3 regions of the Xanthobacter luteus genome follow, and region 1 is predicted to be linked to each of the others. Evidence: predicted binding sites of a transcription regulator. Region 1 holds the regulator's gene; each other region holds the start of a gene.
The links. The regulator LexA, encoded in region 1, represses DNA repair genes until DNA is damaged. The targets are predictions, from matches to a motif close to TGTTCNNNNTGTGTTCNG.

Region 1 (3,713 bases):
TCGGGCCGGCCATGCCGGGGGCCCATGATTTCGGCCGCGGCCCGTGGTTCGACGGCATCGGCGCGGTGGGCTACGGGCTCGGGCGGCCGAAGCCGGCGCCGGACCTCGGCGCGCCGCCCCTGTCGGTGCGCTTCGCCACCGCCGTCGACGCGGTGCGCCAGGCCCTGTCCGCCCGCATCCGCGCAGCGATCGGCGGCACGCCGGCGGCGATCGCCGTGGCGCTGGTGGCGGGCGACCGTTCCGCCATCCCCGACGCGGTGGAGGAGTGCATGCGGGTCTCGGGCCTCACCCACATCCTGTCCATCTCGGGCCTCCACATGGCCCTGGTGATGGGCACCCTGTTCACCGCCGCGCGGGCGCTGCTCGCTCTGGTGCCGGCGCTGGCGCTCGCCTGGCCCATCAAGTCGATCGCCGCCGCGGTCGCGCTCGCCGGCGGGGCGGGCTATCTCGTGCTCTCCGGCAACGACGTGCCGGCGCAGCGCTCGTTCGTGATGGCGGCGCTGGTGCTGGCGGGCGTCGCCGCCGGCCGGCCGGCGCTCACCTTGCGCACCGTGGCCGTGGCCGCGGTGGCGGTGCTGGCGCTCACCCCTGAGGCGGCGCTGGAGCCGGGCACCCAGATGTCGTTCGCCGCGACTTTGGCCCTGGTCGCGGCCTATGAGCAATTGCGCCCGCTGCGGGCGCTGCCGCGGCCGGACGGCGTCCTGGCGCGCGCCAGCCTCGCGCTCGCCCTGTTCTTCGGCGGCATCGCCCTGACCTCGCTGGTGGCCGGGCTCGCGACCGCGCCTTACGGCGCGTTCCACTTCCAGCGGCTCGCGCCCTACGGGCTGCTCGCCAACCTCGCCGCCATGCCGGCGGTCTCCCTGGTGGTGATGCCGGCGGGCCTTATCGGCGTGCTGCTCATGCCGTTCGGCTGGGACGCGCTGGCCTGGCCGGTGATGGGCGCCGGCATCGACGTGATGCTGGCGGTCTCCGATGCGGTGACCGCGCTGCCGGGGGCGGACCAGCGGGTCGGCGTGACGGGCGCGGCGAGCCTCGCCTGCGCCAGCCTTGCCTTGCTGTGCCTGTGCCTGCTGCGCGGCGTGCTGCGCGCGCTGGCGCTGGCGCCGCTGGCATTGGCGGTGATCGCGACGCCGGCGCCGCAGCGGCCGGAGATCCTGATCGCGCCCAATGGGGAAACGGTGGCGGTGCGCGGCGCCGACGGCCGCCTGTCCATCGTCGGCGCGCGCGCCCATCGGCTGGTGGCCGAGCAGTGGCTGACCCGCGAGGGCGACCGCCGGGCCGCCGACGACCCGGCGCTCGCCGCCGCCTTCGCCTGCGACCCTTCCGGCTGCGTCGCGCCGCTGCCGAGCGGCGGCACGCTCGCGGTCTCGCGCCGCGCCGAGGGCCTCGCCGCGGACTGCCTGTCGGCGCGCATCGTCGTCACGCGCGATCAGGCGCCGCTCGCCTGCCCGGCGCGGGTGATCACGCCGGCACTGCTGGAGCGCACGGGGACCCTCGCCTTTGTGGCCGAGGGCAAGGCGCGCAGCGCGGGGCTGAGGGCGCCGGGGGAGGGCGCCATCGCGCCCGCCGGCGACGGGACGCCCGGCTTGACCGGGGACGGCGCGCCGGGGGAGGGCGCGTCCGGGCGCCATTTGCTCGGGCAGGAGATGCTCGGGCAGGAGATGCTGGGGCAGGAGATGGTCTGGGAGGGCATGGCGCGCGGTGAAGCGGTGGCCGACGCGTCGACCGGCGCCGGGCGCCTGGTCGCGGATCCCACGGAGCGCGGGCCAACCGCCAATGCGGCCGCGCAGGCCGCGTCACCGAGCGGGGACGCCTTCGCGCCGCGCGGCTCGGGCGACCGCGGCGCCCTCGCCTGGGGCGGCCTCACGGCGATCCCCACCCGGCCCGCCTTCCGCCAGCGGCCGTGGATGCCGGTTCTGCCCGAACAACTGGAGGCACCGGGGCCGCTCGATCTGGAGGCCCTGGCCGCCGACGCCTCGGACCCGCGCTAGCGCAGGCCGCGCCGGGGGCGCTTCGAGGGCGCGCCGCCGAGGGCTCGCGCGCCGGGAAAATCCGTGCCGGCTGCGCGCGGCCGGCGCCGTCCAGCCCTCAGTAGCGCCGCATCAGGCCGATGAGGCGGCCCTGGATGCGCACCCGGTCGGGGCCGAAGATGCGGGTCTCATAGGCCGGGTTCGCCGCTTCCAGGGCGATGGAGGCGCCCTTCTTGCGCAGGCGCTTGAGGGTCGCCTCCTCCTCGTCCACCAGCGCCACCACGATGTCGCCCGTGTCGGCGCTGTCGCAGCGGCGGATCAGCACGGTGTCGCCGTCGAGGATGCCGGCCTCGATCATGCTGTCGCCGCGCACCTCGAGGGCGAAATGCTCGCCCGAGCCCAGCATTTCGGGGGGAATGTTCAAATTGTGGCTGCGCGACTGGATGGCGGAGATCGGCGATCCGGCGGCGATCCGGCCCATGACCGGCACGGCGACGCTCTGCCCGCCCTCCTCGTCCTCGGCCACGGGGCGCACCCGACCGAGGCTGCCTTCTATCACCGCGGGGGAGAAGCCGCGCCCGCTGCGCGCCGCCGCGAGCCCGGGCGCGACGCTGTCCGGCAGGCGCACCACCTCCAGGGCCCGGGCGCGGTTCGGCAGGCGGCGGATGAAGCCGCGCTCCTCCAGCGCCGTGATGAGCCGGTGGATGCCCGATTTGGAGCGCAGATCGAGCGCCTCCTTCATCTCGTCGAAGGAGGGGGGGACGCCGGTCTCCTTGAGCCGCTCGTGGATGAACCGAAGCAGGTCATATTGCTTGCGCGTCAGCATTCCTCGCCCCCGTGCCATTTGCCCGCCGCCGGTCAAGCCAGCACCCGCAGGGGCCGATCTTGGCCGTCCTGCGGGCCTCCGCCACCGCACCGGGGGCGGAGAAACAAATCATGAACAACCCTTATCTGTTCCTTTTGTGTTCCGCAAGTGGTGAAGATGGCGTAAAGCCGCCCGCGAATGCCAGCGCTTGCGCCTGGGGCCGGCGGATCCCGGCCTCAATCCTGGAACGGGATCACCTCGCAGGGCGCGCCGGCCTCGGCGGCGGGCGCGTCGGCGGGGCGGATCAGGAGCGCGTCGGCCGAAGCCAGCACCGAGAGCAGCGAGCTGTCCTGGACCGGCAGGGGGGTCGCGAGCAGCCCGCCGGCGCCGTCGGCGGCGAGCCGCGCGCGCATGAAGTCCATGCGCCAGTCATTGGCCGGCATGGCGCAGCCGAGCCGGGCCGGAAGCGTCCGGTAGGCCGGGCCCGTCTCGCCCTGGAGCGCGCGCAGCAGCGGCGTCAGGAACAGCAGCCCGCAGACCTGGGAGGACACCGGATTGCCCGGCAGGCCCAGCACCCGCAGGGCGCCGCGCCGGCCGAACATCAGCGGCTTGCCGGGCCGCAGCGCGATCTTGTGCACTTCGAGGTCCACCTGCTCGGCCTTCAGGGCCGGCGCCATGAGGTCGTGGTCGCCCACCGAGGCCCCGCCGGAGGAGACCAGCACGTCGGCCCCCTCATCCACGGCGCGGCGGATGGCGGCGCGGATGACGGAAAGGTCGTCCCCCACCACGCCGAGGTCGATCACCTCCGCCCCCGCCCCGCGGGCGATGGCGGCGAGGCCGAAGGCGTTCGACACCACGATCTCGGCGTCGGCGCCTGAGCCCTCGCCCGGCATCACCAGCTCGTCGCCGGTCTGCAGCAGCGCGACGCGCGGCCGGCG
Region 2 (3,713 bases), on a different contig from region 1:
CCTTCGAGGGCCTGCGCGTGACCGGGCGCAAGGTGCGCGCGCCGGGCAAGACGCTTGCGGTGGTGGATCACAACATCCCCACCACCGACCGCACCTTGCCGAACCCCGACCCGGAGAGCGTGGCGCAGATCGCGGCGCTGGCGGAGAATGTCAAGGAATTCGGGATCGAATACTATGACGGCTTCGACAAGCGCCAGGGCATCGTCCATGTGATCGGCCCGGAGCAGGGCTTCACTTTGCCCGGCACCACCATCGTCTGTGGCGATAGCCACACCTCGACCCACGGCGCCTTCGGTGCGCTCGCCCACGGCATCGGCACCTCGGAGGTGGAGCACGTGCTCGCCACCCAGACGCTGATCCAGAAGAAGGCGAAGAACATGCGCGTCACGGTCGACGGCAAGCTGCCGGAGGGCGTGGGCGCCAAGGACATCATCCTCTCGATCATCGGCACCATCGGCACCGCCGGCGGCACCGGCTACGTGATCGAGTATGCGGGCGAGGCGATCCGCTCCCTCTCCATGGAGGGGCGGATGACGGTGTGCAACATGTCCATCGAGGGCGGCGCGCGCGCCGGCATGGTGGCGCCCGACGAGAAGACCTACGCCTATCTGGAAGGCCGCCCCAAGAGCCCGAAGGGCGCCGACTGGGACGCGGCGCGGCGCTACTGGGACACGCTGCGCTCGGACGCGGGCGCCTATTTCGACACCGAGCTCAGGCTCGACGCGGCAAGCCTGCCGCCCATCGTCTCGTGGGGCACGAGCCCGGAGGACGTGGTCTCGGTCGAAGGCGTGGTGCCCGATCCGGACCAGATCGCCGACGAAGGCAAGCGCGCCGCCAAGCATCGCGCGCTCGCTTATATGGGGCTCACCGCCGGCACCCGGATCACCGACATCGCCCTCGACCGGGTGTTCATCGGCTCGTGCACCAATTCGCGCATCGAGGATCTGCGCGTGGTGGCGAAGATCGTTGCCGGCCAGAAGGTGAACCCGAACGTCGCCGCCATGATCGTTCCCGGCTCCGGCATCGTGAAGGAGCAGGCGGAGGCGGAGGGCCTCGACGCGATCTTCCGGGCGGCCGGCTTCGACTGGCGCGAGCCGGGCTGCTCCATGTGCCTCGCCATGAATGCCGACCGCCTCTCTCCGGAGGAGCGCTGCGCTTCCACCTCCAACCGCAACTTCGAGGGGCGGCAGGGCCCGCGCGGGCGCACCCACCTCGTCTCGCCCGCCATGGCGGCGGCGGCGGCGATCGCCGGGCGCTTCGTCGACGTGCGGACCTGGCCGCGGGCCTGACGGTTCTGGCGGTAACAGGAGGTGCCGGCGGGTGCGCCGCCCGGCTCCGGGAGTGTTGCAAAAGAAAAACGGGCAACGAAAAGCGCCGCCCGTTTTATTCACAAATGCGTGATAATTAGACCCCTGCGACCGGGAAACCGGCCATTCGCGCTCCCGCCGCCGTTACAGAAGGGCGGAGAACACCGCGGAGACGGTGGCCGCATTCGCCTCGTGGGGGGCGAAAAACGCAGCGATTCCAATGATCGTCACCAGCGCGCCGGTGACCGCAAGCTTCCGAAGCATGGTCACTCTCCCAGTTCCTAGTCTGCGTGGAAAACGATGCAGACCCATTAAGAGTTCCTTAACCAAACCGGACTGAACGGCGCTTGAGGTCCGCGTTCATAATGCGTTCAGCCTTGTAACGCCCGCGTGAGTACTCGTCCGCGAGGCGCGAATAGTGGATGCGCCAAGCCCGGCAAGGAGCGGTATCGCAGTCATGAGTACGCCCAACCCCTGGCGCGACCGGCAAGCGCCGAGCCTCGAGGACATGGAGGCGCTGGCGGCCGAGGCCTTCACCCGCCTGCCCGAGGCGTTCCGCCGCCTGTGCCAGGGGGTGGTGATCCGGGTCGAGGACTTCCCCACCGAGGAGGTCCTGGAGGCCATGGGCTTGGAGAGCGAGTTCGACCTTCTGGGCCTGTTCCAGGGCATCGGCCGCGCCCAGGACGGGGCGGTCGCCCAGACCGGGCAGATGCCGAACATGGTGTTCCTCTATCGCCGGCCCATGCTCGATTACTGGGCCGAGCACGAGGAGACGCTGGGCGGCCTCGTCACCCACGTCCTGGTGCACGAGATCGGCCACCATTTCGGACTTTCGGACGACGACATGGACCGCATCGAAGCGATGGCGGACATGCCGTGATGCCGCATCGACCAAGCGCCTCAGCCTGTTTAGAAATGCTCCAAACAAAGGAGCGATCATGATCGACCCGACCCTCGAGCGTTACCCCTTCTCCATGCGCGCCCTGCATTGGCTCGTGGTGCTCGCCGTGCTGGTGGCCTATGGCGTCATCTATCTGGAGGCGTTCTTTCCGCGCGGTTCGGTTGGCCGCGCCTATATCTGGTGGACGCACATCTCGGTTGGCCTCGCGCTGGTGGCGCTCCTGATGCTGCGCATTCCCAACCGCATCCTGGCGCGCCAGCCCGCGCCTTCCGCCGCGCTCTCCCGCCCGGTCCGCATCGCCGCCGCGGTGGCGCACGGGCTGCTTTACCTGCTGCTGATCGCCACCCCGCTCTTGGGCATCTGGCTCGCCTTCCTGCGGGGGGATGCGGTCACCTTCTTCTCGCTCTTCACGATCCCTTCGCCGATCGGCATCGATCGCACCTATGCGCGCGAGATCAAGGAGGTGCACGAGACGATGGCCGACGCGCTGGTGGTGCTCGCCATGCTCCACGCGGCCACGGCGCTGGTGCACCACTTCGTGCTCAAGGACGACGTGCTCCGGCGCATGCTGCCCCCATCCCGCTGACCCTGCAGGCGCTGGGCAACGGCCGCAGCGCCTGTTAGGACCAGACCCAAGCGCAACCGCGCACCCCACGAGGACAACGCCAAACCCCGAGGCACGACATGGAAAAGTTCACCGTTCTGGAAGGCGTCGCCGCGCCGCTGAAGATGGTCAACGTCGACACCGACATGATCATCCCCAAGCAGTATCTGAAGACGATCCAGCGCACCGGCCTCGGCAAGGGTCTGTTCTCCGAGATGCGCTATAATGAGGACGGCTCCGACAATCCGTCCTTCATCCTGAACCAGCCCGCCTACAGGGGCGCCAAGGTGCTGGTGGCCGGCGACAATTTCGGCTGCGGCTCGTCGCGCGAGCACGCCCCGTGGGCGCTGCTCGATTTCGGCATCCGCTGCATCATCTCCACCTCGTTCGCCGACATCTTCTACAACAACTGCTTCAAGAACGGCGTGCTGCCGATCCGGGTCTCGCCCGAGGAGCTCGAGAAGCTGTTCGAGGACGCCGAGCGCGGCGCCAACGCCACCCTCACCATCGATCTGCCGAACCAGGAGATCCGCGGCCCCGACGGCGGCACGATCCATTTCGAGATCGACCCGTTCCGCAAGCGCTGCCTGCTGGAGGGCCTCGACGACATCGGCCTCACCCTGCAGAAGGCGCCGAGCATCGCCACCTACGAGGCCGCCAAGGGCGCCGAGCAGCCCTGGCTTTAGGGCTGCGGCCGGACGGGTTTGCCTGAGCCGGGGCATGTGAAAGCCGAGCCTGCCGGGTCTGCGGCTTGAGTTCTTGCGAAGATCGGGCGCTCCCGGCGGGGGGCGCCCGTATTTTTTTGGCGCCGTGGAGCGAATCTTGCCTGAACCGCTGGACCCGTTCCGGGATTTGCTTAAACTCTTGGCATTCCAATCAGTCCCATGTCTGCGCGTCGCCG
Region 3 (3,713 bases), on a different contig from region 1:
AGATGCGGTTTCTCACATGCCGGAACGGCGCGGAGATCACGCGGTCGATGCGCCGCAGGGTCGCCCGCAGCGGCGACTGGCGCTGAAACGCTTCCTTGATCTTCCGTTTCGCCGACTTGCGGGCCCTGCGCGCTTTCACGAGCAGTTTCAGCAGCGCGAGGTTTCTCACCTCCTTGAGCTGGACGCGCATCGCCAGGAGATCGGCTTGCGCCGCATCCTGGCGTTGCTCGAGCTTGGCCAAGCCGATGGCGACCTGGTGGTTCAGGCGCTGCTCCAAGGCGTCCGCGTGCTGGCGCGTCTTCTGGTCGAGCGCGCCGATCGCGGTGGCGATCTGGCGGTTCAGGCCGGCGAGATCTTCAGCCACCGTGGCCAGCCTGTTGGCCTGAGCATCGAGGTGGTCCCGCAGCTGAACGCCGCTCTTCCAAAGCTCGGACACATCGGCCCGCAGGCCTTCCACCTCCGTAAGTCGCGCGGCGAGCGCCTCGACATTGGCGGCAATATTGTCCTTGGCGCGGTGCAGCGCGTCGAAATGGTGGCTGAGGCTGTCGACCGCCGAGAGCCCCTCGCGCGCGGCCGAGACGTCCTTGCCCAAGGCGGCGACGTCGGCGTGCAGCTGCTCCTTCGCCTGGTGCAGCTGCGCCACCTGCGCGGAAAGCGTCTGGGTGACGGTCAACAGATGCTCGGACGCGCTGGCCAGCGCGTCGGTCTTGGCGGCCGCCGCCGCGAACGACTGGATCTCCGCGGCGAGCGCGAAGATGTCCGCCGGCGAGGGCTCGGTCCGTTCCGCCACCAGCTGCGCGATCGCATCGGCAATGCCATCGTTCGCCCCGGGCTTGCTGGCGATCACGCTGTAATCGGGGGAATTCATGAAGAGCCCCACCACGGCCGAGCCGACCGGCGCGCCCTCGGCCGAGGTCGACTGGCTGTTCAGCCTCAGGATCGTCGGACGCTGAAACCCCGCCGTCTGCACGAAGAATTGGAGCAGGGGCGGCGGCAAGGGCACCTCGTGCGTCGGATCCAAGCGGAAGGACCAGGACGCGACCGAAAGGTTTTCCGGGTTGGGCGTCTCCAGGATGACGACGCCGCCCGGCATGAGGACGCGCTCGATCTCCGCCAGGAGATCCGCGAGCGCCTGTGTGTCCATGTGCTCGACCACGTGGAAGGCGGTGACGAGGCCGATGGACGATGTGCCGCAGCCGCGGAGATGGTCGAAGGCGTCCCGGTTCAGGACCGGCAGGCCCTGCGACGCGGCGATGGCGACCATCGACGGATTGGAATCGACGCCGACCGCCTGCCATCCCTGCTCGACCAGCAGCTTCACCCATTCGCCGCGGCCGCAGCCGATGTCGAGCGCGCAGCGGCCGGCGCCGCCCGGCTCGATCTTGCCGACGATAGGAAGATAGACGCTTTGGCGCGCACGGATCAGTTCGAGGCTGCCGCGGTAGAGGTCCTCGAACTCGCGGTAGCGATCCATGAAGTGTTCGGAACGGCGCATCAGATGATCCGGAATTGAAGACCGTCGGCCCCCGCCGAGGCTGATGCTGCTCCTAACACGGCAGCGGCCGTCGGGAACATGCCTTCGCGTCGGGCGGCCTGCGCGTGCGCGCCCGGCCGAGGCGGGCCCATCGTCGCGCCGACGGGGATATCGGCGCAGCCGGCGATCATCCGGATGCGGTGCGGCCGATGGCAGGACGGACGCGGCGTTCCGCCCGTCCTGCGCCACCCGAGCGGCCATGGCCGCGCCCGCAGTCCGGGCGGCGGCGTCCCCGCGGCAGGGGCGCGGACGCCCTGCGCCGTCAAGCACCGTGGCGCCAGGCCCCGACCGCCTGCGATCCTCGCCGTTTCCCGCCGCGCCCGCATCGATGGAGTCCTTCTTGCGACAGCGGCCCGACGCCGCGCCGAGACCGCAATCATGGGTTGCCCGCTCCTGTACTACGTCGACCCACGCTGCATGAACGGCTAAGTCGCCGATCTTGCATTCTTCTCCACAACTGAGGCGGGAGAACATATTGCGAACCTGGAACAAAAAGAGTACAGAATCTGAGTTCTCGTTTTTCCTTGCGCCAGCCCCGGAGCGCGGCAATGACTCAGGCGACACTCCGACTCGTCGAAGGTTCCTCAATGGACAAGACCAAGGCGCTTGACGCTGCGCTCTCTCAGATCGAGCGCCATTTCGGCAAGGGCTCGATCATGCGGCTCGGCAAGGGCGGCAAGGCGCTCGAGATCGAGAGCATTCCCTCGGGCTCGCTCGGCCTCGACATCGCGCTCGGCATCGGCGGGCTGCCCAAGGGGCGCGTGGTCGAGATCTTCGGCCCCGAATCCTCGGGCAAGACCACGCTGGCGCTCCACACGGTGGCCGAGGCGCAGAAGAAGGGCGGCACCTGCGCCTTCATCGACGCCGAGCACGCGCTCGACCCGATCTATGCGCGCAAGCTGGGCGTGAACCTCGACGAGCTCCTGATCTCCCAGCCCGACGCCGGCGAGCAGGCGCTGGAGATCGCCGACACGCTGGTGCGCTCCGGCGCCATCGACGTGCTGGTGGTGGATTCGGTGGCGGCCCTCACCCCGCGCGCCGAGCTCGAGGGCGAGATGGGCGACAGCCAGCCCGGCATGCAGGCGCGCCTCATGAGCCAGGCGCTGCGCAAGCTCACCGCCTCGATCTCGAAGTCCAACACCATGGTGATCTTCATCAACCAGATCCGCATGAAGATCGGCGTGATGTACGGCTCGCCCGAGACCACGACCGGCGGCAACGCGCTCAAATTCTACGCCTCGGTGCGCCTCGACATCCGACGCATCGGCATGATCAAGGAGCGCGACGAGGTGGTGGGCAACCAGACCCGCGTGAAGGTGGTGAAGAACAAGCTCGCTCCGCCCTTCAAGCAGGTGGAGTTCGACATCATGTATGGCGAGGGCGTCTCCAAGACCGGCGAGCTGCTGGATCTCGGCGTCAAGGCCGGGGTGGTGGAGAAGTCCGGCGCCTGGTTCTCCTTCGACAGCCAGCGTCTCGGCCAGGGGCGCGAGAACGCCAAGACCTTCCTGAAGCAGAACGCGGAGGCGGCGGGGCGCATCGAGGCGGCGATCCGCCAGAATGCCGGCCTGATCGCCGAGAAGATCCTCGCCGGCACGCCGGAGGACGGGGCGGAGGGCGAGGAGGAGGGCGACGCCTGAGGTTGGCGCCTCGGGCCGGGGCCGGGACGTTCCCGGGCCGCCGGTCCAGTCTGCGCATCGCCAATGGGCCATGCTTGCGCCCCCGCCGCTTGGATCGCCTGGGTCGGATCCCGTCCGTCGATCCCGTCCGTCGGTCCCCGTCCGAAGGGGATCCGGGCAGGCGCGCGGGAACGGCTTCCTGGACAAGAGCTAGCCCCCTCGCTAAACGAACCCGGTTCCGGCCGGCGCCCGCGCGCGCGGCGGCCGGAACCGCGATGCGGCCGTTCCGGCGCGCGCTCGCGTGGAGACCACCACCGCCGGACGCGCCCCGCGCGCCGGCCCCGAGGGGACGATGGCCGGCACATGAGCGGCGTGAACGAGATCCGGTCGAGCTTCATCGACTACTTCGTCAAGCAGGGGCACGAGGCGGTTCCATCCTCGCCCCTCGTGCCGCACAACGACCCGACCCTCATGTTCACCAATGCGGGGATGGTGCAGTTCAAGAACGTCTTCACCGGCGTGGAGAAGCGGCCCTATGCCCGCGCGGTCACCTCCCAGAAGTG

Region 2: ABLE88_RS11260 (metallopeptidase family protein) is a predicted target of LexA. The motif match lies at 1,665-1,682, and genes of this name have one in related genera.
Region 3: recA (recombinase RecA) is a predicted target of LexA. The motif match lies at 2,019-2,036, and genes of this name have one in related genera.

The regions. Positions count from the first base shown of each region.
Region 1 covers NZ_JBDZDO010000001.1:59,121-62,833, reverse strand. Annotated here, with positions in the region: gene ABLE88_RS00395 (ComEC/Rec2 family competence protein) at 1-1,991, shown strand, start outside; gene lexA (transcriptional repressor LexA) at 2,089-2,796, opposite strand; gene ABLE88_RS00385 (molybdopterin molybdotransferase MoeA) at 3,012-3,713, opposite strand, start outside.
Region 2 covers NZ_JBDZDO010000003.1:54,546-58,258, forward strand. Annotated here, with positions in the region: gene leuC (3-isopropylmalate dehydratase large subunit) at 1-1,289, shown strand, start outside; gene ABLE88_RS11260 (metallopeptidase family protein) at 1,765-2,187, shown strand; gene ABLE88_RS11265 (cytochrome b) at 2,246-2,794, shown strand; gene leuD (3-isopropylmalate dehydratase small subunit) at 2,893-3,498, shown strand.
Region 3 covers NZ_JBDZDO010000007.1:234,858-238,570, reverse strand. Annotated here, with positions in the region: gene ABLE88_RS20505 (glycosyltransferase) at 1-1,495, opposite strand, end outside; gene recA (recombinase RecA) at 2,083-3,171, shown strand; gene alaS (alanine--tRNA ligase) at 3,514-3,713, shown strand, end outside.